DNA from 2 places in the Paenibacillus sp. ICGEB2008 genome. Region 1 is predicted to be linked to the other one. Evidence: a T-box and tRNA genes for the amino acid it is inferred to sense, from the RefSeq annotation. Region 1 holds a T-box; the other holds one or more tRNA genes.

Evidence for each region. The T-box of region 1 lies ahead of argS (arginine--tRNA ligase). A T-box ahead of a tRNA ligase gene usually reads a tRNA of that ligase, here a tRNA-Arg.
Region 2: it has a tRNA-Arg gene. The T-box ahead of argS (arginine--tRNA ligase) is inferred to sense a tRNA for this amino acid. The anticodon was not compared.

The regions. Positions count from the first base shown of each region.
Region 1 covers NZ_AMQU01000022.1:126,828-150,536, forward strand. The annotation lists gene C400_RS0119715 (competence/damage-inducible protein A) at 1-206, shown strand, start outside; gene recA (recombinase RecA) at 432-1,493, shown strand; gene C400_RS0119725 (regulatory protein RecX) at 1,702-2,451, shown strand; gene rny (ribonuclease Y) at 2,813-4,357, shown strand; gene C400_RS0119735 (TIGR00282 family metallophosphoesterase) at 4,434-5,228, shown strand; gene C400_RS0119740 (stage V sporulation protein S) at 5,358-5,618, shown strand; gene C400_RS0119745 (dipeptidase) at 5,737-6,804, shown strand; gene C400_RS0119750 (low temperature requirement protein A) at 6,992-8,077, shown strand; gene pduL (phosphate propanoyltransferase) at 8,222-8,794, shown strand; gene miaB (tRNA (N6-isopentenyl adenosine(37)-C2)-methylthiotransferase MiaB) at 9,092-10,645, shown strand; gene C400_RS0119765 (RicAFT regulatory complex protein RicA family protein) at 10,729-11,181, shown strand; gene C400_RS0119770 (PaaI family thioesterase) at 11,304-11,726, shown strand; gene C400_RS0119775 (NUDIX domain-containing protein) at 11,792-12,580, shown strand; gene C400_RS0119780 (cysteine hydrolase family protein) at 12,648-13,214, shown strand; gene C400_RS0119785 (nicotinate phosphoribosyltransferase) at 13,341-14,804, shown strand; gene C400_RS0119790 (MogA/MoaB family molybdenum cofactor biosynthesis protein) at 14,871-15,386, opposite strand; gene C400_RS0119795 (four-helix bundle copper-binding protein) at 15,650-15,979, shown strand; T-box leader at 16,057-16,315, shown strand; gene argS (arginine--tRNA ligase) at 16,377-18,101, shown strand; gene C400_RS0119805 (S-layer homology domain-containing protein) at 18,378-19,346, shown strand; gene C400_RS0119810 (ABC transporter ATP-binding protein) at 19,459-21,549, opposite strand; gene C400_RS0119815 (ABC transporter ATP-binding protein) at 21,549-23,306, opposite strand; gene C400_RS26975 (hypothetical protein) at 23,357-23,557, shown strand.
Region 2 covers NZ_AMQU01000036.1:547-6,685, reverse strand. The annotation lists partial or broken rRNA gene C400_RS0125680 (16S ribosomal RNA) at 1-153, opposite strand, end outside; gene C400_RS0125675 (Crp/Fnr family transcriptional regulator) at 671-1,411, opposite strand; gene C400_RS0125670 (GAF domain-containing protein) at 1,710-2,159, shown strand; gene C400_RS0125665 (response regulator) at 2,304-2,957, shown strand; gene C400_RS0125660 (PAS domain-containing sensor histidine kinase) at 2,950-4,053, shown strand; tRNA gene C400_RS0125655 (tRNA-Gly) at 4,258-4,328, opposite strand; tRNA gene C400_RS0125650 (tRNA-Pro) at 4,338-4,411, opposite strand; tRNA gene C400_RS0125645 (tRNA-Arg) at 4,434-4,510, opposite strand; tRNA gene C400_RS0125640 (tRNA-Cys) at 4,537-4,607, opposite strand; tRNA gene C400_RS0125635 (tRNA-Gly) at 4,618-4,692, opposite strand; tRNA gene C400_RS0125630 (tRNA-Leu) at 4,699-4,786, opposite strand; tRNA gene C400_RS0125625 (tRNA-Lys) at 4,802-4,877, opposite strand; tRNA gene C400_RS0125620 (tRNA-Gln) at 4,882-4,956, opposite strand; tRNA gene C400_RS0125615 (tRNA-His) at 4,975-5,047, opposite strand; tRNA gene C400_RS0125610 (tRNA-Tyr) at 5,067-5,152, opposite strand; tRNA gene C400_RS0125605 (tRNA-Thr) at 5,157-5,232, opposite strand; tRNA gene C400_RS0125600 (tRNA-Phe) at 5,258-5,330, opposite strand; tRNA gene C400_RS0125595 (tRNA-Asp) at 5,382-5,458, opposite strand; tRNA gene C400_RS0125590 (tRNA-Met) at 5,484-5,557, opposite strand; tRNA gene C400_RS0125585 (tRNA-Val) at 5,587-5,662, opposite strand; tRNA gene C400_RS0125580 (tRNA-Glu) at 5,670-5,741, opposite strand; tRNA gene C400_RS0125575 (tRNA-Ser) at 5,773-5,864, opposite strand; tRNA gene C400_RS0125570 (tRNA-Met) at 5,868-5,941, opposite strand; tRNA gene C400_RS0125565 (tRNA-Asn) at 5,975-6,050, opposite strand; tRNA gene C400_RS0125560 (tRNA-Ala) at 6,055-6,130, opposite strand.

The sequences.
Region 1 (23,709 bases):
TTTCCGTTACTGGTGTAGCTGGGCCCGGATATTCCGAGCGGAAGCCAGTTGGTCTGGTGTATATTGGTATTGCTCAGCGTGACAAGGAAACGGAGGTATATGAGCTAAATTTAAGCGGTAACCGTGAGACCATCCGTTTGCGATCCGTCAAAGCTATCTTGTACAGATTGTGGCGTCGATTGGTAGAGAACGAGAAACTCTCTTAATTATCGATGAGTTGTTTTAGATAGATATTCATGATATAATCTTCTTATCGGAAGAACCGTTGCAAAGCTTTTTGCCAGCGGTTCTTTTTTCGTTTTATGAGAAAGGTTTAATTATAGAAGAGAGTTGTGGGAAATAAAAAAACGAATGTATGTTCGAAAAAATGCTTGGCAAGCGTGTCAAAACAAGGTATTATTAAAGTACAAACAATGAAGGATGTGAGTTTATTGTCAGATCGTCGTGCTGCGCTGGATATGGCGCTCCGTCAAATAGAAAAGCAATTTGGTAAAGGTTCCATTATGAAGTTGGGTGAGTCTACTCACATGCAAGTGGAAACAATCCCCAGTGGTTCGATTGCTTTGGATATTGCGTTAGGAACGGGCGGCTTTCCAAGAGGCCGGATTATTGAAGTATATGGACCGGAATCATCCGGTAAAACGACAGTAGCTCTTCATGCTATCGCAGAGGTGCAAAAAACAGGCGGACAAGCCGCCTTTATCGATGCCGAGCATGCGCTTGATCCGTCGTATGCGAGCAAGCTGGGTGTCAATATTGATGAGTTGTTACTATCGCAACCAGATACAGGTGAGCAGGCATTGGAGATTGCCGAAGCTCTTGTGCGTAGTGGGGCAGTGGATATTATCGTCATAGACTCTGTAGCGGCACTTGTACCGAAGGCAGAGATTGAAGGCGAAATGGGAGATTCCCATGTCGGTCTTCAAGCGCGTTTGATGTCACAGGCATTACGTAAGCTGTCTGGAGCCATTAATAAATCGAAAACCATTGCTATCTTTATCAACCAGCTCCGTGAAAAAGTAGGTGTTATGTTCGGTAACCCTGAAACTACACCAGGTGGACGTGCTTTGAAGTTTTACTCTACGGTACGTTTGGATGTTCGTCGTATCGAAAGCTTGAAAATGGGTAACGACATCGTGGGTAACCGCACACGTATTAAAGTCGTGAAGAACAAAGTTGCGCCTCCTTTCCGTCAGGCCGAAGTGGATATTATGTACGGTGAGGGTATTTCCAAAGAAGGAAGCTTGATTGACATCGGTACGGAGCATGACATTGTCGACAAGAGCGGAGCTTGGTATTCCTACGAAGGCGAGCGCCTTGGTCAGGGACGTGAGAATGCAAAGCAATTTTTGAAGGAAAATCCGAACATTGCTAGTACGATTGAGCAAAAAATCCGGGTGGCCAGTAATTTGATTACAACAATTGCTCCACCGACAGAAGAAGAGTTGGCGCAGGAGGCCAAGGAAGAACAGGAATTGCTGGAGCTTGAATAAGCTTGCCTGAGACTTCGCTTTTGATCTGTCATGTGAACTGTAGCCAGGGATTATGGTACAGTCCGTTTGAATAGCATAATTCTGATGCCCTGCACAGGTGTGCAGGGCATTTTTGCATCAAATAAAGTCTGCTTTGTCAGCAGAATCTAACTTTTGCGTAGCAGGTGATCATAGGCTGCTTTCGTGAATTTCAAAGTGAGGGAAACTAGTGCAGTTGGACGATAAAGATGAATACACTTCGGAAGAAGATAAACAGCAAGGGATTTCTCTTTTTCCAGATCATGTGGAATTGATGATTACTAGAGTGGAGCAGGGGCAGAGACGCAACCGTGGAAGATACATCATTCATTTTGGTCCATATTCACTGTCTGTATTGGAAGATGTAATGATCAAGTACAACATGTTCAAAGGAACGTCATTCGTCAAAAAAGAACTAGAAGATATCGTTCTGGCAGATGAAAAACAACAGGCTTATGTACATGCGCTGCGCTATTTGGGGCAAAAGCCTCGTACACGTCAGGAAATTGCCCAGCGTTTAGCGCAAAAGGAAGTGGATCAGACTGTTATTGATGAGATATTGGTGCGATTGCAACGGGAGAAGCTTGTAGATGATGATTTATACGCCCGTCAGTGGGCAAGACAGCGTATAACAAGCCAACGTAAGGGTAAGATGTGGATCAGACAAGAACTTCGTCAGAAGGGCATCTCTAAAGCCTCTATCGGGGAAGCATTAGGTGAGATCACTGACAATGAGGAGTGGGAGAGTGCATTGTCGATTGGACGTAAAAAATGGAATCAGGTACGTGGTGATATAATGGATAAAAAAAGGAAAACATTTCCGTTTCTTATGAGACGCGGATATTCGGGGGATATGACACGCCGCGTGGTCAATCATCTCAGTGCGGCTGAGCAAGACGGAGCTTTCGATGACGAGGAATTACTGCATTGGGAGGAATAAGTTGCAAAACGGTAGCTGAACTTCTGGCTAGATGAGCTGATTATGATATGGACAGCTGCACGGTAGTCTACTAATGTTTGCATTCCCTTGACAATGCCATTTGTCAAATAATAAAATATATATGAAACGATATTTGTGGAGTGCCCTTTTTCCTTCCAAAAAAGCGGAATCCACGGTAAAGTTCTCATCGCCAAATAACAAGTGATGCCGCTATGCCAGGCGGAATTGTACGTGTGAAAGCATGTGCATATGAAATGAAGCGACCTTGAGTCGTTATCTTAGTTTGACGATCAAAGTAAATGTGACAATTTCAAAAAGTCCCAAGGAATGCCTTGGAGGAACCAACGGGGAGGTGAACAGTATGATGACTGCGATCTGGTTCGTTCTCGTTGCTGTAGCCGCGTTATTCTTTGGGTTCGGGATTGGTTATTTTATTCGCAAATCTATTGCAGAAGCTAAGATCTCCAGTGCGGAAGAAGCTGCCGCGCAAATCGTGGAGAACGCGAAAAAAGAGGCAGAAGCGCTGAAGAAGGAAACGGTATTGGAAGCGAAAGATGAAATTCATCGCATCCGTGCCGAAGCTGAAAAAGAAACTCGTGAACGTCGCAATGAAATTCAACGACAGGAACGAAGATTGCTGCAAAAAGAAGAATCGCTGGATAAAAAATTGGAATCGCTGGAACGCAAAGAAGAACAAGTGGCCAACAAAGAGAAACGAATCGATGAAACCCAGCAGCAAATTGATTTGATTTACAAGAGCCAGGTAACTGAGTTGGAGCGTATTTCTAATCTTACGATGGAGGATGCAAGAAGTATTATTCTGACCAACGTAGAGCAGGAAGTTCGTCATGAAACAGCTCAGATGATTAAGGAAATTGAACAGCAGGCCAAAGAAGAAGCGGACAAAAAGTCCCGTGAAATCATCACACTGGCCATCCAACGCTGTGCGGCAGATCATGTAGCAGAAACGACGGTTTCTGTTGTGACATTGCCGAACGAAGAAATGAAAGGCCGGATTATCGGACGCGAAGGCCGTAACATTCGTGCACTTGAAACCCTTACTGGAATCGACCTCATTATTGATGATACGCCGGAAGCTGTTATATTGTCCGGATTTGATCCGATTCGTAGAGAGATTGCGCGTACTGCTCTTGAGAAGCTCGTAGCGGACGGACGGATACATCCGGCTCGTATTGAAGAGATGGTGGAAAAATCCCGTAAAGAGGTGGACGAACGAATCCGTGAGTATGGTGAACAGGCCACCTTTGAAGTGGGTGTGCATAGCTTGCATCCGGATTTGATCAAGATCTTGGGACGTCTCAAGTTCCGTACGAGTTACGGACAGAACGTATTGAAGCACTCGATGGAAGTTGCATACTTGACAGGTCTAATGGCCGGGGAACTGGGCGAGGACGTTGTACTGGCAAGACGGGCAGGCTTGCTGCATGACATCGGGAAGGCGCTGGATCACGAAGTGGAAGGATCACACGTTGAAATTGGCGTGGAACTGGCGAAGAAGTACAAGGAACACCCGGTCGTTATCAACAGCATTGCTTCACATCACGGCGACTGCGAAGCGACTTCAGTGATCGCCATGCTGGTTGGAGCGGCAGATGCTCTGTCAGCAGCAAGACCGGGAGCGCGGCGTGAAACGCTAGAGACGTACATCCGTCGTCTAGAGAAGCTCGAACGCATCTCCGAATCTTTTGAAGGCGTTGAGAAATCATACGCAATTCAAGCCGGACGCGAAGTTCGTGTCATGGTACAGCCAGAGAAAATTGATGATGCGGAAGCATTCCGATTGGCCCGCGATATTACGAAAACGATTGAGAATGAACTGGATTATCCAGGGCATATTAAGGTTACCGTTATTCGCGAGACCCGTGCGGTAGAATACGCAAAATAAAAGCATTTCAATGAAAAGTGGCCGCTGCTTGTAGGGCCACTTTTCATTATGTAAGGCAGACTAGGGAGGGTTTTCTATCAACGTATTATTTATTGGAGACATCGTCGGCAGTGTAGGCAGAAAGGCACTGAGGGAGAATCTCCCTTCGCTAAAATCAAAATACAACCCGCATGTTATTATTGTGAACGGAGAAAATGCAGCTTCGGGAAGAGGAATTACTCAAGCCATCGCCAGAGAGTTTTTTGATTGGGGCGTTCATGGGATTACGATGGGCAATCATACATGGGACAATAAGGAAATATTTGATTTTATAGATGATGAGCCGCGGATCATCCGTCCGGCTAACTTTCCGCCAGGGACACCAGGTCGGGGTTACACTGTTGTAAAAGGTGGAGGTAAGGAACTAGCCATTGTTAACCTGCAAGGTAGAACCTTTTTGCCAGCTATTGACTGTCCATTTCGGGCAGCAGATGAAATTGTAGACGAGCTGCGCAAAAAACATAAACATATTCTAGTAGATTTTCACGCTGAAGCCACTTCCGAAAAAATTGCCATGGGCTGGCATCTGGATGGACGTGCATCAATCGTGGTAGGAACACATACACACGTACAAAGTAATGACGATACGATTTTGCCACAAGGAACTGCGTATCAGACAGATGCGGGAATGGTAGGTCCTTATGAGGGCGTGCTTGGTATGCAGAAAGAGGCTGTATTACAGAAATTTCAGACCCAGCTTCCGGTACGCTTTCAAGTGGACATGGGCAAATGGCACTTTCATGCCATCAGCGTAGAGCTCAATGATGACGATGGGAAAGCCCGTAAAATTCAGAAAATCAGGCTTAAAGAAGACGAATGGCGGATGGATTAACTTTGTTGTGAGCTACTTAAGGAAAGAATAAGGAAAACTGTCACCAAAAAGCAGGAATTTTTTGCTGACCCTCGAATAACATCTAATAGTGGAATCAAACCATCATCATTCCCAGGGGAGGTACTTACTATGGATGTATTAAAAGTATCAGCAAAATCCAATCCCAATTCAGTTGCAGGCGCACTCGCAGGAGTACTGCGTGAACGCGGAAATGCAGAATTACAGGCGATTGGAGCGGGTGCACTAAACCAAGCCATTAAAGCGGTAGCCATTGCCCGGGGATTTGTCGCACCAAGCGGAGTGGATTTGATTTGTATTCCTGCTTTTACAGACATTGTTATTGATGGAGAAGATCGGACTGCGATCAAATTGATTGTAGAGCCAAGATAATAAATGGAAGTTGCCTGAGCCTGTTTACGTTTTGTAAACGGGCTTTTTTGCTTTGTGGTTTAATTACTATGGTTTTCAAAATAAATTTGTGGGCTTTAATCCAATGGGGGTATAGTGCATGAATGATAAGTTTGAAGCGAATTGGCCAGTTGTTGATCTTCACTGCGACGTGTTATGTAAAATGCAACTCGATTCGCAGGTAGATTTCAGTCATTCATCGCTTGATGTCACAAAAGAGCGTTTGCTAGAAGGCAATGTAAGATTGCAAACATTCGCTATATATATTTCACAGGTATTGGGTACACCGAAATTTGAGCATGTGGTTCGTCAAATTGAGCTGTTCAGGCAGCATGTAACTTCTACCTCAGGTGGGTTAAAACCTTTGCTGTGGAAAGAAGACTTGGCAGCATTTAAAAATACGTCCGCTATACGTCAAGTGGAGCAGGCAAAGCAGACAGACGTAGAGAAGCAAGCAGGAAAGATAACGAATGGGCATGGAAGTGGGACGAATCATACAGGATCACCTTGGGCGTTGCTTTCGCTTGAAGGGGTAGATGCGCTGGAAGGAAATCCGTTTTATGCGGATGTGTGCTATGCATTGGGAATACGGTTGATCGGGCTGACGTGGAATTATGCAAATTGGGCGGCTGACGGCATTATGGAGCTTAGAGGTGGGGGTCTAACCCGCAAGGGACATGATTTGGTCAATCGCTGTAATAGTCTGGGACTGCTGCTAGATGTATCACACTTGTCCTTACAAGGCTTTTGGGAAGTGATGGAGGAGGCGGCCTTACCGCCCATCGCCTCGCATTCGAACGCATTTGCGAGATGTGCTCATCCTCGTAACTTGCGAGATGAACAGATTCGGGCACTGATTGCCCGTAACGGACGAATTGGGTTGACCTTTGTCACGATGTTTCTGAAAGAGCAGGGTACAGTACACGCTGAGGATCTGTTACCGCACATTGAGCACATTTGTTCATTGGGTGGCGAAAGACATTTGATGTTCGGCTCTGATTTTGACGGTATCGAGGCCCATGTGCGAGGACTGGAGCACGCGGGGAAATATCCGGCTTTTGCAGAACTACTGCTGAAGCATTACTCTGAGGAGCTGGTCAAGGGATGGCTTGGAGAACATGCACTGGACTATTTAAGAACAAATCTGCCATCTAAAATGTTGTCCTAAATAGCTTAATATCGCAGTTGTTTTCGGCTGAGCATTTTCTTGACAAAGCGAGAACGATTACGAAATAATTGGAGCATCCGAGGATTGCATGGTGCTAAAATAACGCTTTCCGAAATTGGGCATACGTAGAAGCGAGCCTGAAAGCACAATGCTATACCGCCATACTAGAGGGGAGCTCCGTTACATAATGCTGATAAAAAAGGTTACCTGGCTTGAACTCTTTTATGATTTATTGTTTGTAGCAGCTGTCTCCAAGGCGACTCATGTTTTACTACATGTTGAGCATGGTAGTGTTGGTTGGCATAATTTAGAGAAGTTTATTTTGATTTTTATTCCGATCTGGTGGGCATGGGTGGGGCAAACAGTCTATAACAATCGTTTTGGTCAAGACAGTATAATGCATCGAATTTTTATGATTTTGCAATTATTTTTTGTGTTAATCATGACTGCTAGTCTTAATATAGATTTTGATGCGTATTATGTATCTTTTTTTGTTGGCTATATTGGCTTAAGAGGTTTGACTGTCGTTCAATATTTGCTTTTGGCCCCCAAGGAAACGGCTCATAAACAGGAAACAGCTCGTTTTTTTGGAACCTATCTTTGGGTTGGGATCGTAATCTCTAGCTTCTCCCTTTTCTTCGACTCGTGGGTTCGATATTTGATTTTGTATACTGGCATTGCGGTTGATATCCTCGTTCCATTAATCGGTCGTAAAAAATTGGTGATCACACCTATCCATACAGAGCATCTTTTGGAGCGTTTTGCACAGTTCACCTTAATCCTGCTTGGAGAATCAGTGATAAGTATACTTTCTGTTTTACAATCCGATCATTTCACGATCTCTTCCATTGGTTTTGCTGCTTTGACATTTGTATTGGTCATCGCAATCTGGTGGCAATATTTTGAGAATATAGAGAAGCGCGTAGACAAATCCAAACAAACAGCAGGACAGACTATTATCTATGGTCATTTGTTTATTTATCTTTCTCTTAGCATGCTTGCGGCTTCCATACAGCTCTTATTTTTAGGGCAAGCAGCCTATACTTTTGTGCTTTGCTTTACTTTTGCTTCTGTTTTTATTTATTTTTTGTCAGTTTTGCTGGTATTCCATCAGTACAGATTGAGTCATCTTAAACCTCGTCTCAGAGTCATTCTTTTCTTAACTGGAATCCTCTGTGCGCTGTTTATTCTGAATATATTTATTGTAGTTCCTCATCTCATCGTAGCTGAGATCATGCTTTTCTTTCTTCTGTTTGCAAAAATGACGGTTTGATCCCAGTTTTATATGGACGATATGTATGGCTGGTTAGGGCGAAAAAGGGAACTTTATGCACTATCCTTTTCTTTCTTGTCGAAATAGGAGTATAATAGCATAGATGTGTAAAGTATTGTATAGAGAAAAAGGAGTGACCACACGATGACTAAAATCGTACCTGTCGGCGTTTCCGCCCGTCATATTCACCTGACTCAAGAGCATATTGAAATCTTGTTCGGAGCAGGCTATCAATTGACTGAATTTAAACCTTTGTCCCAACCAGGACAATTTGCCGCAAATGAAACGGTAGCTGTAATTGGTCCTAAAGGCCAATTTGATAAGGTTCGCATTTTGGGACCAGCTCGTCCAGCTTCCCAACTGGAAATCTCTCGCACAGATTCCTTTGCTATTGGTGTAAAGGCACCTGTACGCGAATCCGGTAGCATTGATGGTACACCAGGAATTACAGTGAAAGGACCAGCCGGAGAAGTGGAACTGCAAGAAGGCGTTATCGTAGCAGCCCGCCATATCCATTTCCATACATCCGATGCAGCTAAATGGGACATTAAGGACAAGCAGTTGCTGAAAGTACGTGTTGGCGGCGAACGTGGCCTTGTATTTGAAAATGTTCTTGCACGTGTGTCCGATTCTTTTGCTTTGGATATGCATATTGACACGGATGAAGCGAACGGAGCCGGTGTGAAAAACGGTGACACTGCTGAAATCGTAGACTAATACACGTATTGAATACACAAGTTGTAAAAGTCCGATTCTTGCAAAAGAGTCGGGCTTTTTTTTATATACTATAAATACACCAATGCTCACCTTATACATAAAAAACTTTGTGCATCACACTGCATCTGATTCGTATCCGGGGATGATCTATGGCTATGACCTATAAATCATGCTATAATTTAGTGTAATGCCTTTTTCAAAGGTTTTTTGGAGCTTAAATAAAATAACCAACTGCCTAAAGATACAGTAAATCACAAATTAGCTCGTGAAATAGATGGTGTAAGGAGTGACCAGCGAATGGCTAAGGAAACAAAAGATTACTCCCAATATTTTGATTTCTCGGATGCGAAGATTATTTCTGAAGATGAGCATAGCAAAAAGATTCGTATTCGCGGACGTGAAATCAACATTATGGCGGAGCCGAACCATAGAAAAGAAAAGCAGCGTGGTAAAGAGGACGTACAGGTATTGTATGATAACGCAGTCCCGGATGAGCTAAAGCATATCGGTGAGGGCAAGCATTATATCGTATATACATTCGGTTGCCAGATGAATGAGCATGATTCCGAAACAATCAAAGGTTTGCTGGAGCAAATGGGCTACCAGGCAACCGAGGATCGGAAGGAAGCAGACATCATTTTACTGAACACCTGCGCTATCCGTGAAAATGCGGAAGATAAAGTGTTTGGTGAGCTGGGTCACCTCAAGCATCTCAAAACAGAAAAGCCAGGACTTTTGCTCGGAGTGTGTGGCTGCATGTCGCAGGAAGAGAATGTCGTGAACCGCATTATGCAAAAACATGGTTTTGTCGATATGATCTTTGGTACCCATAATATTCACCGTTTGCCTCAGCTCGTTAAGGAAGCACTCTTTAGCAAAGAAATGGTGGTCGAAGTGTGGTCCAAGGAGGGCGACATTATCGAAAACCTGCCGAAGAAGCGCGAGGGTATGCGGGCTTGGGTAAACATCATGTACGGCTGTGATAAGTTTTGCACCTATTGCATCGTTCCCTTCACACGTGGTAAGGAAAGAAGTCGCCGACCAGAGGATGTTATTGCTGAGGTACGGGATTTGGCCCGTCAAGGATTTAAAGAGATTACCTTGTTGGGTCAGAATGTCAATGCCTATGGCAAGGATTTGAAGGATATGAATTACAGATTCGGAGATCTGATGGATGATATGCGCAAAATCAATATTCCGCGTGTACGTTTTACGACCTCTCATCCGCGTGACTTTGACGACCATTTGGTTGAAGTCCTTGGTAAGGGTGGCAATCTGGTGGAGCATATTCATTTGCCTGTACAATCCGGTAATACGGATATATTGAAGAAAATGAACCGAAAATATACTCGTGAGCGTGTTCTGGAACTGGCCGCGAAGATAAAAGCAGCTGTTCCGCATGCTTCTCTGACAACGGATATTATCGTCGGTTTCCCGGGTGAAACAGACGAACAGTTCGAAGATACTCTATCTTTGGTGCGTGAAGTGGGCTATGACTTTGCCTACACATTTATTTATTCACCACGTGAAGGCACACCAGCGGCTTCGATGGAAGATAATGTGCCTATGTCGGTAAAAAAAGAGCGTCTCCGGCGTCTGAACATTGCTGTGAATCAAAACAGCCTTCGCTTTAATAGTCGATTGCGTGGCGAAGTGGTGGAAGTGCTGGTGGAAGGCGAGAGCAAAAATGACAGCAACGTGCTTGCTGGTCGGACTCGTTCCAATAAGCTTGTTCATTTTGAAGGATCGAAGGATCTGATTGGTTCCTTTGTCCAAGTTAAAATTACAGAACCTATGACCTTCTACATTAAAGGTGACTTGGTTCAAACGCCAGTAGCGGTTAACGGATAAAAAGAATAGTCTAGCGGGCTGCATGCGGTTTGAATAAAAGGCTGCGTGCAAGACCATCTAAGTGAGAAAAGGAGCGATGGACAATGACAGAGGAGCGGTTGCAACAAACAGAACTTCAATCGGCGGCGCGCCAGCATGATCATTTGGTCAATCGCGATATGATATTGGCAAAGGCCAAAGAGTTGGCGGGTATTCTGGGCAGCAGTGAGGAAGTCCAGGTGTTCCGGAAAGCAGAAGAAAAGATTCAGGACCATGAGCGCATCCAGCAACTGATTGCAACGATGAAGAAGAAGCAAAAGGAAATTGTAGCATTTGAATCTTTAAAGAATCAAAAAATGATTGCTAAAATAGAGGCTGAACTTCAGGAGCTACAGGAAGAGCTTGACGGTATTCCAATTGTAACAGAGTTTCAGCAGAGCCAGGTGGAAATTAATGAGCTACTGCAAATGGTGATCACGGCCATCCGTGATACGGTTGCTGAAAAGGTGAACGTAGAAGAGGGGAAGGTCACTTCCTCCTCTAATTGCAGTGACTAGAATAAGGTTTGTGGTGTGGAGGCTTAGCTTCCACGCCTTTTTTTCGGAAGCAATTAGTCATCGTATATGTTCATGGGACATCAAGAGAATTGCGACAGCATAGAAGGGATGGAAGAGAGGGAATGGATAAGTTGCGTAAGATGCTAGAGGGTGAAGATAATACCTTTTGGGAGTATTTAGGATGTGAGCTGATCACAGCTGATGCTAACGAGGCACATATCGCTTTGGAGGCCAAACAACATCATACCAATGTGATGGGGATTGTACATGGGGGGGTGCTCACTTCATTGATGGATCAGGCGATGGGGATGGTCAGTATGGCTTCAAGAAATATGGATCCATGTGTAACAACGAACCTGAATGTTCATTTCTTGTCAGCCATGGGACAAGGACGACTGGAGGTTAAAGCACGGATTATTCATCAGGGAGGCCGCACTATAACCACCGAGGCAGAAGTAAGGGATAGCGAAGGTACACTCGGTTGTACAGCTACAGCAACGTTCCGAGTGTTGCGTCAACAAGCAAGTGACTCAGGCAAGGCCTAACGCTTGACAAAAATTTTTATTATGTCATAATGAATTTATCAAAACGATATAATATGGTGATGCCAATGGATAGCAATCGTATAAACGAAGAGGCGCAGAAGGCGTCTTATAACATTAAGAAATACCGTACCCCGGATGGTGCTCCGGCGGATATCGTAATGTTTACTTTAACGAAGCGTGAGCGCAAGACGGTAACAAAGACATTGCCGATTCGTGAGCTGAAAGTGATGCTCATCAAGCGCCGGAGTTGGCCGTTTGCGGGACGCTGGGCGTTGCCTGGAGGGTTTTGTCAAGAAGATGAATCCATATATGGAGCGGCCAAGCGGGAACTGTTAGAGGAAACCGGTGTAGACGGCGGGCATCTGGAGTATTTGGGCGTATATAGTGGACCAGGCCGTGATCCGCGCGGGTGGATCATATCGCATGCTTTTTTTGCGCTGGTAGAAGAATGGATGCTAGAGCAACGGCAGGCGGCTGATGATGCTTCTGAGGTCGGGTTATTTACGATCAGAGAAGCGTTGGAGGAATTGGAGCTGGCGTTCGATCACCGGGATATCATAGTCGATGCTTATCGCAAGATTCAGTTGCAGATGCTTCAGACAACGATAGCCAAGCAGTTTTTACCGCCACATTTTACACTGGGTGAATTGTATCAGGTGATTCAGAGCGTCGTACCGGATTTCGAAGAGCCGAATTTTATTCGCAAAATAACATCGACTCGTAGCAGACAGGGAATACTGGAAGAGGTTCGGGATGAGAATGGTAAACCGCTGAGTTCCAATCAATATTCACAAAGACCGGCCCAGTTATATCGCTTTAGTGATAGAGTACCGCGTTTATCTATCTATACGTAACGTTTATTGGGATAGGTTACGCATAGAGCGTGCAATCTCACTTTGATGATAAGGAGCTGACTGTACGATGAAGGCACTGATTGTTATTGATTACACGAAAGATTTTGTGGACGGTAGTCTGCCTGTGGGACAACCTGCGATTGAGCTGGATGAACGGATCACAGCCATCACGCAAGCCTATGTAGAGCAAGGGGACTTTGTTGTCATGGCTGTTGATTTACATGAGGAGAATGACCCTTATCACCCGGAGAGTAAGCTGTTTCCTCCACATAATATACGTGGAACCGATGGACGACAATTGTATGGTAAGCTTCATAGCCTATATGAGCAACAAAGTGATCGTATCTACTGGTTGGATAAAACACGGTACAGTGCTTTTGCTGGTACAGATCTGGAACTCAGGTTGCGCGAACGCGGGATTCTGGAAGTACATCTGATTGGTGTGTGTACAGATATTTGTGTGCTGCATACGGCTGTAGATGCTTATAACAAAGGTTTTGCTATTACCGTATATAAGGACGCTGTGGCGAGCTTTAATCAGGCGGGACATGACTGGGCTTTGGGCCATTTTGAGGGAAGTCTTGGAGCCACGGTGTGGTCGGCTGAAGATACGCTTTTGCGCCAGAAGAAGTAAAATAACTGAATGATTGTGCACCAATGTCCGATAACAAAATGGAGTCGGATATTGCTGAATCTGGGCAGATAAGACGGTATGCCGTCACCAAGCCAGGGACCAGGGACAGTCAGAGAGGATGATACGATGAAGTCAACGAGCCTCGCATTACATACAGATAAATATCAGATTAATATGATGTACGCCCATTGGGTGAACGGAAGTCACCAACGTAAAGCTGTGTTCGAGGCGTATTTTCGTAAGCTCCCTTTCGGTAATGGATATGCCGTGTTCGCTGGTCTGGAACGCATTGTGAATTACATCTCAAATTTGCGGTTTACAGAAGAGGACATTCGCTATCTGTCAGAGCAGGAGGAAAAGTACGATCCCATGTTCATGGAGGCATTGCGCCAGTTTAAGTTTGGCGGAACGGTCCATTCGATGAAAGAAGGGGCGCTTGTTTTTCCAAATGAGCCTCTGGTCCGTGTTGAAGGAACAATTATGGAAACGCAGCTTGTCGAGACGGCGTTGTTGAATTTTATGAATTACCAGACACTCATTGCGACAAAAGCATCGCGTATCAAGCAGGTGGCCAGTGACGATACACTGCTCGAATTTGGTACACGGCGTGCGCAGGAGGCAGATGCAGCCATTTGGGGAGCGCGTGCAGCTTATGTTGCAGGTTTCGATGCGACTTCTAATATGCTGGCAGGCGAACATTTTGGGATTCCGACAAAAGGAACACATGCCCATTCATGGGTACAAACCTTTATGACGGAGCAAGAGGCGTTTGACGTGTATGCGAAGGTTTTGCCAGATCAGGTTACATTGCTGGTAGATACCTTTGACACGCTGGAGAGCGGTGTTCCTCATGCGATTCGGACAGCAAAGATGCTGGAGAGTCAAGGCAAGCGTATGAATGCCATCCGTTTGGATAGCGGTGATTTGGCTTATCTATCTATTCAGGCCCGGGAAATGCTGGATGCCGAAGGTTTGGATTACGTACAAATTGTTGCTTCCAACGATTTGGATGAAAATACGATTTTCAATCTAAAAGCCCAAGGTGCACGTATTGATGTATGGGGTGTAGGAACACAGCTGATTACGGCTTCAGATCAACCTTCATTAGGCGGAGTGTACAAGCTGGTTGAGCGGGAAGTAGACGGTGAAATGCTGCCGACGATTAAGATCTCGGGTAACCCGGAAAAAGTATCTACACCAGGCAAAAAGGATGTATACCGCATTGTGGATAAGAAGAAAGGGAGAGCTGTAGCTGATTACATTTCTTTCCCGGATGAAGAACGTCCGCGCAATGGTAAGCGCCTGAAGCTGTTTAACCCTTTGCATCCATATATGAAGAAGTATGTTGAAAATTACGAAGCTGTACCGATGCTTGAACCTATTTTTATAAATGGACAGAAGGTATACGAGCTTCCCGAACTGGATGAAATTCGTGCCTATCATGCTTCACAGTTGAAACTGTTTTGGCCAGAATATTTGCGGAAGCTGAATCCTGAAATTTATCGTGTTAATCTTAGCGAGAAGGTATGGGAGCTGAAGCAAAGGCTGATTGATAGCTACATGCAGCCCGAAGTTGAAGAAAAAGAATAATGTGAAAAGGCACCTCATTCAAATATGGGGTGCCTTTTTGTGTCGGCGCATGTGTGGAATAGGAGCTTATTTATAAATTTCTCTCATCACATGTCGCAGTTCAGGGACAATAATGCGTTCCATTGCCAAACGAACGGCTCCGCGGGAGCCAGGCATAGAAAACACAGCTGTTTGGCCCACAGTACCCGCTACAGCCCGGCTTAATATAGCTGCTGATCCAATGTCCTCAGCAAAGCTTAAGTAACGGAAGATTTCACCAAAGCCAGGTAGTTCCTTATCCAGTAAAGAGGAGATGGCTTCATATGTAGTATCACGCGGAGAAATGCCAGTACCACCTGTTAAAAGTACAGCCTCGATGTCCTCATGTGCTGCAGCTTCGGTTACCAACTGCCGGATACCCTCATAGTCGTCTTTGACGATAACATATCGAACAACCTTATACCCATTCGTTTCTAGTAGTTCCTTGAGCAGTCGGCCCCCAGTATCGGTTTCCATGGTTCGTGTATCAGAGACGGTCACGACCATGCAGTTAACCTGCTGCGGAGACTCCCGTCGGTGCTCCTCTACAGATGTTATGTTCATTACAATCTTCACTCCTTGATTCATGGTTAAGCATATTCTTTTTTTACAATAGAGGAATGACCGACTGGATGCAAGTCAGAAACGAGGGATAAAAAGTTATGTGATTAATATCCTTGCGCTTGCACCTTGGAATATAGTACACTTCCTTACATAAGTCGGGATTTTCTGGGTTTATTTTGTTGAAAGCGCGAACATCAATTGATTAATTTCAAGGCTCAGCGGGTAATAGTACAGCAGGATCAACAACTGGGAGGTAATGTATTATGAATCATTCATACCAAAAATGCGTGGATGCTTGCCTGGAATGTATGAACGCTTGCAATGTATGCTATGTAGCAAGTTTGAAGGAATATGATTTAGCTATGCTGCGTGAATGTATTCGAGTGAGTAGGGAATGCGCAGAGATATGTGGGTTTGCTGCTCAAATGTTGCAGCGCGGAACGGATTTTGCCGAGGAAATCTGTGAGCTATGCGCCAAAGCCTGTGAGGTATGTGCTGCTGAATGCAGCAAGCATTCCCATAATCATTGCAAACATTGTGCAGAGGCCTGCCGTCATTGTGTTGAGGCTTGTCGCCAATTGGTGGCAGTGTAATTACATATACAGAACTAGTCCCTGAAGAGGGAATAAAAGGTTGCTTTCTACTAAATAGGTTTGTATAATGGTGGGAATTAACGTCAAGGAACGGGAGAGTAGCAACGGAACCGTATCATTACAGCGAGCCGGAAGAGGTGGAAGCCGGTATGAAATCCGATGTGAAGCGCACCCGGGAGACGGTTGATCCAACGATAAGAACTTCTAGTAGATCAACCCGGCTGACACCGTTATTTGTCAATGGAGTGAAATCGCGATTTGTGTAAGCTAGCTTTATCTACACAACCGATTTACAAAGAGTGGTACCGCGGGGATATCGAAGTTCTCGTCTCTTGATTATATCAAGAGGCGAGGGCTTTTTTTTTGTTAGATCCTATAAAAAGAAGGAGAGAGGAACATGTTGTTGATGATTGCTACCCAAGCTATTTTAGCTCATACGGGCTTGGAGGAGAAAGAAGTTTTATCTTTATTCGAGGTGCCTCCGCAGCCTGAATGGGGAGATGTGGCGTTTCCCTGTTTTGTGCTGGCTAAGAAATTTCGAAAGTCTCCACAGCATATTGCAATGGAATTGGCAGAGCTAGTAAGCCATGAAGCGGGTCTAACCGCTACAGCATCGGGTGCCTATGTAAATATTACATTGGATCGATCTGTTCATATTCCACCGATGCTAGCTGAATTGAGCAAGACTGAGTTTCTCAAGCCCAATATTGGGCATGGACAGCGAGTAGTAATTGATATGTCCTCGCCCAATATTGCGAAACCATTTGGTATCGGTCATCTTCGCTCTACTGTTATCGGTGCCGCCTTGTATCGCATACTTGGTGAAACCGGATATGTACCGATTAGTGTGAATCATCTAGGGGATTGGGGAACACAATTTGGCAAGCAAATTGCGGCCTATAAAAGATGGGGTAATGAAGAGCAGCTACAACAGGATCCGATCGGGGAATCATTGAAGCTATATGTCCGTTTTCATCAGGAGGCTGAGCATGACCCGTCTTTGGAGGATGAAGGTCGCGAATGGTTCCGACGTTTGGAGCACGGGGATACTGAGGCTCAACAACTATGGGAGTTTTTTGTTGAAGTCAGTCTGGGTGAATTTGATCGTATGTACCAACGCCTTAACATTTCGTTTGACCATGTGTTGGGGGAAAGCTTTTACAATGATAAAATGCAGGCAGTTGTTGCCCAATTAAGAGCAAAAGGATTGCTGGAGGAAAGTGATGGAGCACTTGTGGTTCGTCTGGAAGACGAGCAGCTGCCGCCGTGTCTTATTTTGAAGAAGGATGGGACTACCATTTATCCCACCCGTGATCTGGCAACAGCGATTTATCGTCATGAAGTGATGAAGGCTGATCGGCTGCTGTATGTCGTTGGCGGGGAACAGAAGTTACATTTCCAACAGGTATTTGCGGTGCTCAAGCATGCAGGGGAGGCATGGGCAGAGCAATGTGGGCATGTACCGTTTGGTTTAATGCGGTTTGCAGGCAAAAAAATGTCCACAAGACGCGGCAAGGTGGTGAAACTGGAGGAAGTGCTGGATGAAGCTGTAGCGCGTGCTCAAGCCATTATTACGGAGAAGAATCCCAATTTGCTGGAACAAGAGGCAATAGCAGAAGATGTCGGCATCGGAGCGATTATTTTTGGCGATTTAAAAAATAACCGTCTGAATGAAGTGGATTTTTCGTTGGAGGAGGCATTGACCTTCGAAGGTGAGACTGGCCCTTATGTGCAGTATACCCATGCGCGTATACGCAGCCTTCTGGAGAAAGCTCGCGCTCGCGCTGAGGTTGATTCTAATTCCAGTGACAACGTCCTTGGTCAAGAAGGGCATTCTCCTGAATGGAATATCGTTTCGGATGAAATGCTGGGTGACGCAGGCTGGACCTTGCTTAAGCAGTTGGATCGCTATCACGGGCAGCTGATACGTGCTGCTCAGCAACTGGAACCTTCGGTTATTGCTAGATTTGCATTGGATACAGCACAGGCGTTCAACCGTTTTTATGCTAAGGAAAGGATTGTCGATGGTGGACAGTGGCGCATTCAGTTGGCGGAACAGACTGCAGATATGCTGGCAAGTACACTGCGACTTCTTGGACTGAAAGCTCCTAACCGGATGTAAGCTACCACAAGTGGGTATTTTTGTTAGGTTCACTGCTGCTTTTGCTAGCTAAAATTACTGCGAATTAGCTCTTTTCTCTAAAAGGCGCTGTAAAAGGAAAACTATCATAGACACTTTTGGGTTTGCATGGAGATGGTGAGCAGAAAAGAGCAAGACGGGTTACACTAATCGCAGGGTATTCCAATGTTTTGCAACCAATTTGTGCATATTTGAAACATTTGATGGTTTTATTGCGTCCGTAAGTATAGAAGCAAAGTAAACATGGAGGTGTATCTCATGATCAAAAATAAAAGCGTGGCAGCTGCGCTGCTTGTCGTCTGTTCATTGGCTGTGGCTACGTCGGCTTCTGCTTTTCGTGATATAAAGGGAGCTGAGCAGGAGAAGATCGTAAGTTCACTTCAGAACAAAGGAATTATTCAAGGGATAACCAAGGATAAGTTTGCACCGGATCAAACGCTCACGTATGCACAAGGAGTACACTTGGTTGTTCGGGCGATGGATCTTCAGGTTATGCCTGATTTTACAACGGGCTCCTTTGCAAACATTCCGGCTTCCGCATGGTATGCCGATTCCTATCGGATTGCAGTCCAGCACCAAATCCCTCTGTCACCGGATATTAATCCAAGTACCCGCATGACTAGGGAGCAATTCGCGAATATTCTGTATAAAGCAGTGAGTGCAACGGGTGAATATCCAACGGTCCGTATGCTTATTAACATAGCAGATGGCAAAAAATTAGACCAAGAGTCGAACGAAGCAGTTCAATTTCTTTTGTTGACCAAAATTGCAACATTGGATGAAAAGAGTAACTTTAACCCGGATCGTAAAGTAACGCGGATGGAGGCAGCAGAAATGGTCTATCATGCATCCGAGTTTGTACAAAATCATAAACCGATGCAAGCCACTCCGGAAAATCCAGCTGAGCCTGTAGATTCAGATCAACAAACCAATATTAGCATGAGCATAGAGAAGGCGAATGACCAGCAGAACAAAGTAACCATCACTCGTCTTCAGGCACCTAATCCAGGTTACGGTATTGAAGTGGATCACATCGACTACGTAGATGATACGAATGCGGTCATTTACTACAAGCTGACGAGTCCAAAACCAGGGGAAATGAACATTCAAGTCATTACAGATACCCACACCAGTACATTGATAGATAGTAAGTATAAGGTTACGCTCAAAGCAGTCGATGGAACAATGCTTCCTCCCACAGGTACAGGCACGTCTGTAGCTAAATAAAACGACAAGATATGTCATATATAAAATAAAGCCAGCGAGTCCCCAATATGAATGGAGACCGCTGGCTTTTTCATGCTAAATATTAATTGTTAGCCCCAGGCTCTAGTATTATTTAAGCTTTAAATGCGACTTTACCTGTAAGCAAGTCATTTTGCGCAGAAGGTGTAGCTGAGGAAGACGCAGATTCTGCTGCAACCGTTCCTGACTGAAGTTGATACATTTGGAAGTAACGGCCGCCTTGGGCCATAAGCTCGTCATGGCTACCCCGTTCAACAATTTCACCCCGATGCAGCACCAAAATTTGGTCTGCACTACGAATGGTGGACAAACGGTGGGCAATGATAAAGGTCGTACGTCCCTTTTTGAGCACTTCAAGAGCAGATTGGATGAGCGCTTCCGTTTCGGTATCAATATTGGCGGTAGCTTCATCCAGAATTAAAATGGCCGGATCAAAGGCTAACGCGCGAGCGAAAGAAATAAGCTGACGTTGCCCGGCGGATAAGGTGCTGCCTTTTTCAATAACAGGCTCATCAAATCCTTGGGGCAAATGGGCTAGCAGTTTGTCGGCGCCAACGTCATGCAGCGCTTTATTCACCTGCTCTCTCGTAATTCTACTATCTCCGAGACTGACATTAGAGGCTACCGTACCTGTGAACAAATATGGGTCTTGAAGCACAATACCCATATGATGGCGAAGCCATTGCTTAGGAATACTTTTGACAGGCGTTCCGTCAATGGTGATCGTTCCTTTTTGCGGATCATAGAACCGGAATAGCAGGTTGATAATTGAGCTCTTACCTGATCCGGTATGCCCGACAAGAGCAACCGTTTGGCCGGGCTGTGCTGTAAAGGAAATATGCTTAAGCACATCATCCTTTTTGTAGGCAAAGGAAACATCATTAAATTCTACCTGGCCTTTGTAACGCGGCATCGTACCATCTGTCACCGGCTCTCCAGTTTCGTCCATCAATTCAAATACGCGTCCTGAGGATACGATGGAAGTATCCAGTACGGCGAGCTGGTTGACCATCCCCGTTATAGGTTGGAACAATCGACCCAGCACATCGACGAAGGCATACAATACCCCTAGTGATATCGCACTACCTGTAGTGCCAAGCGCCGCAGATCCAAAATACCACAACACGACAGCGAAAGCGAGGTTTCTCAACACGTTGACCAAATTGTGCGAAGTAAAAGCGTTCAAATTCAGCATTTTATTCTGATGCTTCATATAGTCATCATTTAACTCTTCAAACTCTTGCTGTGTTTGTTTCTGATGCCTGAATACACGAATAATGGACATCCCCTGAATGGATTCATTAATAATCGCATTAATCTCGCTGAGCCTGGATCGGATGATCGTGTTATAGCGGGTTGCAACCTTGCGGTACAATACAATCCATAAGATCAGCAACGGTACAATAAATAGAGAGATAAGACCCAGTCTGAAATCCAGTAGAAAGAGTGCCACATATACCCCTGCCATCGTTACAATCCCTGAAGTGAAGTTTGAGAGTACAGCCACAAACAAATCTTTGACTGCCTCCGTGTCATTCGTAACACGGGATACGACCTTGCCTGCGGGTAAGTTATCAAAAAAGTAAACTGGCAAGCGCTGAATGTGTGCATAGAGATCAAGCCGAAGCTTCTGAATGACTTTGTTCGCCGAGGATTGCAGCCAGTATGTTTTGCCGAACTCGGCAAAAATCGAAACGACTAAAAAGAAGCAATACCACCCAATCAGCTGAAAAATGCCGGGCATTTCCGGTTTGTAAAAGCTATACAGCTCATCAGCCGTTAGAGCCTTAGCTTTATAATGAAAGGTGTCGGAGCCGCGTGTCACGGTCAGCGTACCGTTCGTAAAGGATCGGTTACCATCCGCTACCTGGACGGAACCATCGACAAATACAAAAGATCTGCCGACTTGTAAAATCCTCGCTTCGCGCCCTTTGGTCTCCCCGGCCTCAAAGCGATCTTCACGTTTAAAATGGGTTCCAGCATAACTTATAGTGCCGTCCACACTAGTCGTTTCATAAAATGGTTTTTCAATAGCGAGCATGTGGTCGTCAATCATCGTTTTGGCGATGAAGGGACCGGCCAGCTCAGCGGCTACTCCAATAGCCAGGGCGATGAGAGCGGCAATAAAACCCGCTTTGCTCGTCAGTGCATACTGGAACAGCCTTTTGCCGATATTGGGTTTCATTAGGATACCTCCCCTGAGGTCAGATCAGATTCCACTTGTTGCCGTTCATATTGTTGTCGGTACCATCCGTCAGCTTGAAGCAGCTCATTGTGGGTTCCTTCCTCAATAATACGTCCTTGCTCCAGTACGACGATCCGATCTGCATGCTCTACAGCCGATAGACGGTGGGTGGAGATCAAGGTTGTTTTACCCGAGCGTTTATGACGGATATTGTCAATAATACGTGCTTCCGTGCGGGCATCTACTGCTGATAGTGCATCGTCGAGTACTAGAATATCCGGATCACCAATAAAGGCGCGCGCAAGCGAAACACGCTGCTTCTGACCGCCGGACAGGGCGATGCCTTTTTCTCCAACCAATGTATCCAGTCCATCGGACAGAGTTCCCAGATCCTGATCAAAGGCGGCCGTACGAATTGCTTCCATGATGTAAACATCATCGGCACCAGGCTTTCCGAACTGAATGTTCTCGCGCACCGATTTGGAGAACAAAATTTGTTCTTGCGGCACGTAGCCAATCCAGCTGTGTAATTGTTCCGCTGCAATGTCCTCCAGCCGAGTGCCGGAGATTAAAATATCACCACTGCCAGTCGGATATTCATGCAATAGCTGTTTGAGCAAAGTGGATTTTCCACTGCCTGTTCGACCGACGACACCTAGTGTTTCCCCACGTTTGAGCTCCAGATTCACATGTGACAGATTGTCAACCGTGGAGGTAGGATAACGAAAAGTAACGTCTTTCATAGTGATGGATTCGGGATGATCCACTGGAACAGGTTGGGCTACATCCTGAACGTCTGGCTGGACATCGAGAGTTTCATTGACCCGGTCCAGGGAAGCGCTACCGCGCTGCATAATGTTAATCAGTTCGCCAATGGCAAACATCGGCCAAATCATCATTCCTAGATACATGTTAAAAGATACCAGTTCGCCTAGCGTGATATCGTTATGAAATACCAGATAAATACCATACCCGAGTCCGATAACGTAACTAAGTCCTACACATAAACGGATTGTTGGTTCAAAGAGAGCATCCATTCGGGCCACTGCCAAGTTTTTACGAAACACATCCTCAGTAATATCGGCAAAACGTTTTTCGTCCATTCGTTCTTGCACATAAGCCCGAATGACACGGATACCAGCCACCGACTCCAGCACCTGGTCGTTCATATCGCCAAATGCATCTTGTGCCAGTGTGTAACGCTCATGTACGGCTTTACCGTAAATACTCATGGCCAGCGCAATAAAAGGAAGGGGCAGAATGGCCGCCAGTGTTAGCTTCCAGCTAATCAGGGTTCCCATGGCAACCAATACAACGGTAAGGTAGACAGTGGAGTCCGTTAATGTCAACATACCGAAGCCTGCTGTACTTGCGACAGATCGAAGATCGTTCGTGGCACGAGCCATCAGATCGCCTGTACGATTGCGTTCAAAAAATGGAGGGGTCATCCGCAGCAGATGATTCATAAAACGTGTGCGCAATAGGCGCTCCACCAGATTAGCACCACCAAACAGCTTGTGCATCCATATGTACGTAATGTAGTAGATGACGGCAAGAATGCCTATGATGTACAAAATATAACGCCAAAGCGAGGACCAGGAAATCGAACCGCGTACAATCTCATCAATGGCGCTGCCTAGCAGCCGAGGTGGAGCAAGCTCCAAAACGCCAACCGCAATCAGCAAAAACAATCCAATGGCGTATCGGCTTCGTTCTCTTTTAAAAAACCAGCCTAAATTTTTGAGTACTGAGAACAAGAGGAATCCCATCCTTTCATGTCAAGTTCATTCGAGAGTTGTGTACCATTTTGAAGAAACAACAGCGGCTTGTTGCCACAAGTACGATTCGGCAACAGGCGCAAAAAAGGCATACCGTCCGCAGACGATATGCCTTAAATCTCAATATCATATGGCGCGCAGGTATTTTCAGCACACTCACCACTGAAAAACTGCTCAAACGCAGGCAGCCACTCGTATTAAACCATACAACAGAAATGGCCCAATTCTAAAGGATGCGACAGGGGAGATGCTCCGGTATGAAGTTGTTTTGTTTGTAGATGTGGGTGAAATACAATCATAAATTTTAGCACCGGAAACACTCCTTTCTTCCTCAAAATGGGGTTATTCTTACATGAGTTATCGTTCAAATTGGTAATAAATT
Region 2 (6,139 bases), on a different contig from region 1:
TTATCCCTGTCTTGTGGGCAGGTTGCCTACGTGTTACTCACCCGTCCGCCGCTAGGTTAATTAGAAGCAAGCTTCTAATTAACCCCGCTCGACTTGCATGTATTAGGCACGCCGCCAGCGTTCGTCCTGAGCCAGGATCAAACTCTCCATTAAAGACCAACTGAAGTTGGTTATAGAAAGAGCGATTAGCTCATTTTGAAACTGACGAGATAAAATATCTCATTGTTTGATTTTGCGAACAAAATCAATTTACTCACTCGTTGTTCAGTTTTCAAAGATCAAATTCTTTTTCACTGCTTTTTTCAGCAGCTATAAGATCATATCATGTTCATTCCAAAAATGCAAGGGTTATTTTTTTCGAAGATCATTTCACCCTGCTTATTCTCTTTAGAAACGGCTGTTTTGTTGTCAGCTCAAATAATATATCATTTTTAACTACAGAATACAACTTGTAATATTTCACAATAAATCAATATCTAAAATTTCTTTACTACTAGTCAACTATTTCAACATGATGGCTACTTCAAAACACTATATCGTTGATTTGCCGCTAAACGCGCCGTCGATTCTTTTTAAGATATCTACGATACTCGTTCCTTTTAATCGCTTGTTGTCAGAAGACTTACAATTAGACGGAGTCTTTTAGCCCCCGCCTAACAAGCTCATAAATTTATAGTCTGCAAATCTCATGGGCACATTGGCCATACGAAGGGCAACAGCACATAGCGCGCAACACCTTGAGATCGTGAATGACGATTTTTCCGTCTCTCGTATCCAAGGTACCCTGCTCTTTCAGCGAGCTCAGCATCCGGTTCACACTCTCGCGCGTTGCTCCAATCATCTCACCCAGTTCGGAGTGACTTAACTTCATATTCAGTAAAATGCCATCCTTCACAGCTACCCCACATGTATTACTTGCACGGATTAACGTAGACGCTAGTGCCCCCGTTTTACCATACAACAGTAAGTCCCGAAACCGTGATTGCATAATTCGTTGCTTCATTGCCATCCACTGTATAAACTGAAGCGCCATTTCCCCATGCTTAGACAGGAGCGACTCCAGATCCTTAACAAGCACGACACCTAATTCACACACATCGGCTGTTTCTGCAGTGCAACTATACTCTTCCCCATCTATCCCACTAAACTCCCCGATTAAATCGCCTTGGTGCTGAATAGTCAGAATCAATTCTTTACCGTCTTCTGTCGACTTACGGAGTTTAACATGACCCGAATGTATATAATAAAGCTGCTCCGCATCATCACCCTCTCGGAAAAGCATAACGCCTGCCTTTACCTTCTTCCAGGACATGATATCTTTTAACAGTTCAAAATGCTCTTCCGTCAGAAAAAGCTGAATCCCCGTGCGCTGCGTTTCGTCCCTAAACCGTTCCATACAAGTGGCTTGCATATTAGCGTCCTCCTCGTGTTTACCTGATATCTTTATCATAATGTTTTAATTCCTGGGTTGTTATCGGGAGAACACCTGATTTTGCACCTCCCTACTCCCTGATTTGCAGTGATAAATATCACTTCCAGGATTATCTAACGCCCCATTTATCGCCCCACCTCTTATTGATTACCCAGTCTAATGAAAAGTCAGTGTTTCCTGCGCCTATAGATCAGGGGGTTCCCTGAATTACTTTTGTACCTGTCGGAATTACAATAAATTAGAGCTACAGTTGGTTAAGATAAAGGATGTGTCTTCTATGCTACAAATAACGGATGAAATGCGAAATGAACTGAACCAGTTGCGAGATCATGTTTATGGGGATCTCACTGCACTTGCATTTATGTCCAGGTCAGGGGGTAAGTTGCATTGGTATTATGCCTCCGGCAGCCGAAACAATCGCTATCGCCTTATCTCTTTTAAAGTCGGTCATGGGATTGCCGGGATGGCTGTTCGTCTGGGGCGTACCGTAACCGTTAGCGCTTTAATATCAGGCAGTATACGTTTACGTCAAGAATGTGCGCTTATGCTGGCCGAACAGTTACATTCTGCAGTAGCCATTCCCTTTTCCAGTACAGGAGACTTGCCAAACGGTGTGCTACTTGTCGGTAACCGTGAAGTGAGAACATTCACCGAATCTGATGTAGCCAAGGCCACTCAAGTCGCTCATCGCCTTGGCCAGCTATGTGCCCTCCCTCTCACTCCATAGATTGATATTTGAAGAAAAATAAAATTTATAAATATAAGTGAACATGAACAGCTCATCTAACTATCTCTGTTGATTGAAATCCCTAAAATTTGCTATGATTATGACAAAACGCACGGTTTTTTTACCGTTCGAGGGGATGACTAATTGATTCGTATACTAGTAGTGGATGATCATGTTGTCGTACGTTCTGGCCTCATGGCCCTATTGGACGGCAAAAACGGTATTAAGGTAGTAGGAGATGCAGCAGACGGGGATGAAGCAATCCGCAAAGCGGTGGAGCTACAACCTGATGTCGTGCTCATGGATTTTAGTATGCCACCTGGCAAAGATGGCCTCACGGCAACCACCGAATTAAAAAAACAGTTGCCGGATACAGAAGTGCTTATTTTAACGATGCATGATGATGAGGAATATCTGTTCCGAGCCATTCAAGCCGGAGCATCTGGATATATTTTAAAAAGTGCACCTCATGAGGAATTACTCGCTGCCATCCAGTCTGTGGCCGAAGGCAGTGCCTATCTATACCCCAATGCAACCAAACGCCTGATGAGTGAATATCTGGACAAAATCAAACAAGAGGGCATAGCCGGGCCGTATGAATCCCTGTCTGAGCGGGAAAAAGAGATCCTATCATGGGTAGCCAAAGGATATGCCAACAAGGAAATTGCCGAACACCTGGTGATTAGCGTCAAAACCGTAGAGTCCCACAAAAGCAACCTTATGGAGAAGCTTAACTTGAAAACACGGCCTGAGTTGGTCAAATTTGCACTGAAAAAGGGGTTGCTCCATTATGAATGAACCTTCTAACCCTTTACTGCAGCCCGCCTTTGGGGAGTCAACCGATAAACTACTGAATGATTTGGAAATTCATATACCAGATTCTCCTTTTCTCCATGTACTGCGTAGTTCTCTCCACCAGCTATCCAATCTAAAATTTGCTCTAGATACATCTTCCATCGTTGCTCTGACCGATCATCGAGGAATTATTCAATACGTAAACGATAAGTTCTGTGAGATTTCGCAATATAGTCGTGAAGAATTGATCGGGCAGGATCATCGTCTCATTAATTCGGGCTATCATACTCGAGCCTTCATGAAGAACCTGTGGACTACGATCCGTTCTGGTGAGGTATGGCAGGGAGAAATACGAAATCGTGCTAAAGATAACAGCTACTACTGGGTGAATACTACGATTGTTCCATTTATGGACGAGGAAGGTAAACCCTATCAGTACTTAGCGATCCGTAATGAAGTAACTAAATTAAAAAAAGTAGAGGCAGAGCTTCAGACCATGATGACGCAAGTCATGCAAATACAGGAGGAAGAGCGTAAACGTTTTTCAAGAGAGCTTCATGATGGGATTGGTCAAAGCCTGTTTTCACTTATTATTCAACTAGATAGCCAACTAGCTGAACAACCCAACGCTACTTTGGAAAATTTGCGTGCACAGGTAACCGATATCATTAAAGATGTTCGTGGCCTAGCGTGGGAACTTCGTCCCTCAGTTCTGGATGATTTGGGTGTCGTACCGGCCCTAAGAACTTATATTGAAAATTTCTGTTCGCATTACGGAATCGAAGTGCATTTTCAATGTACTTTACGTAAACGCCTTGATATCCGAAAAGAAATAGCAATCTATAGAATTGTACAGGAAGCACTGACGAATGTGGCTAAATACGCAGATGTAGCAGAAGCATACGTTGATGTAGAGGATCAAGACGAAATAATAAAAGTAACTATTCGGGATGAGGGTATGGGCTTCTCTGGAGAATCCAAAGGAGAGGGAGTTGGATTGTTCAGCATGGAAGAACGAGCTAGAGGAGTAGGCGGCTTCTTGAGCATGACCTCTGCTCCAAATCAGGGAACCTCCATACAGCTGACCATACCAGTGTAAAACCTGTGTACTAGATCAGTTATCGGTGTATACTCACTGCAGGAGCAGAAGGAATACACCGATAGCAAGGATTATCGATAGTCAACACTTTGTAGAATCTATGGAAGATAAACATACAAAAAAAGAGAGAGCTCTGTCCCCAGACAGGCTCTCTTTATTTATAAGGTGTCACCACTGAGGCAACAAGAATCCGCTATAGCAAAAAGCGGGTGATGGGAATCGAACCCACGCTACCAGCTTGGAAGGCTGGAGTTCTACCATTGAACTACACCCGCAAATCAGTATCGGGATGACACGATTTGAACATGCGACCCCCTGGTCCCAAACCAGGTGCTCTACCAAGCTGAGCTACATCCCGACATTATACATTTTTTAATAAATGGCGCGCCCTGAGAGATTCGAACTCCCGGCCTTTTGATTCGTAGTCAAACGCTCTATCCAGCTGAGCTAAGGGCGCATATTTAGTTCCATAATGAGCAGTCAAGGCGCCACCCAGATTTGAACTGGGGATGAAGCTTTTGCAGAGCTTTGCCTTACCACTTGGCTATGGCGCCGTATGGATAATGGAGCGGACGACGGGAATCGAACCCGCGACCCTCGCCTTGGCAAGGCGATGCTCTACCGCTGAGCCACGTCCGCAAAATATGGTGCGGTCGAGAGGACTCGAACCTCCACGGGGGGTTAGCCCACACGGACCTGAACCGTGCGCGTCTGCCAATTCCGCCACGACCGCAAAATAACTTATAAATGGTGAGCCATGAAGGACTCGAACCTTCGACACCCTGATTAAAAGTCAGGTGCTCTACCAACTGAGCTAATGGCTCTTAATGGCTGGGGATATAGGATTTGAACCTATGCATGACGGAGTCAAAGTCCGTTGCCTTACCGCTTGGCTAATCCCCATTAAATTAAGAATCAAAGGGCGGCCGATGGGGCTTGAACCCACGAATGCCGGAGTCACAGTCCGGTGCGTTAACCACTTCGCCACGACCGCCATATGATTATAAAAAGACTGGTGGAGGATGATGGATTCGAACCACCGAACCCGTAAGGGAGCAGATTTACAGTCTGATGCGTTTGGCCACTTCGCTAATCCTCCAAAATGGTGCCGGCGAGAGGACTTGAACCCCCAACCTACTGATTACAAGTCAGTTGCTCTACCAATTGAGCTACACCGGCACATTGCCAATTCCCACTTGAAAGGTGGCTCGGGACGGAATCGAACCGCCGACACGAGGATTTTCAGTCCTCTGCTCTACCGACTGAGCTACCGAGCCATGTTTTATTTTACAATTATATCATATAGTTTACACTATATGTAGTTAAAATGGCGGAACTGACGGGATTCGAACCCGCGATCTCCTGCGTGACAGGCAGGCATGTTAGGCCTCTACACCACAGTTCCAGAGGCATTTCCAACAGGAAATTAATTGCGGGGGCAGGATTTGAACCTACGACCTTCGGGTTATGAGCCCGACGAGCTACCGAACTGCTCCACCCCGCGACATCAAAGGTATTTCTTAATACTATTAATGGTGGAGGCTGAGGGGATCGAACCCCCGACCCTCTGCTTGTAAGGCAGATGCTCTCCCAGCTGAGCTAAGCCTCCATAATTATGACCCGTAGGGGATTCGAACCCCTGTTACCTCCGTGAAAGGGAGGTGTCTTAACCCCTTGACCAACGGGCCTTGCAAAATGAATTCTGATTTAATAATTTTGTGGCGGAGAGAGAGGGATTCGAACCCTCGCACCACTTACGCAGTCTAACCCCTTAGCAGAGGGTCCCCTTATAGCCACTTGGGTATCTCTCCGAGTAGCGGCAGAGGGGATCGAACCCCCGACCTCACGGGTATGAACCGTACGCTCTAGCCAGCTGAGCTACGCCGCCACCTTATATATAAAATTCAGAAGTATTGAAATATGGCTCCCCGAACAGGACTCGAACCTGTGACAACTCGATTAACAGTCGAGTGCTCTACCAACTGAGCTATCAGGGAATATTGGTGGAGCCAAGGGGGATCGAACCCCTGACCTCCTGCGTGCAAGGCAGGCGCTCTCCCAGCTGAGCTATAGCCCCAAACTTTTA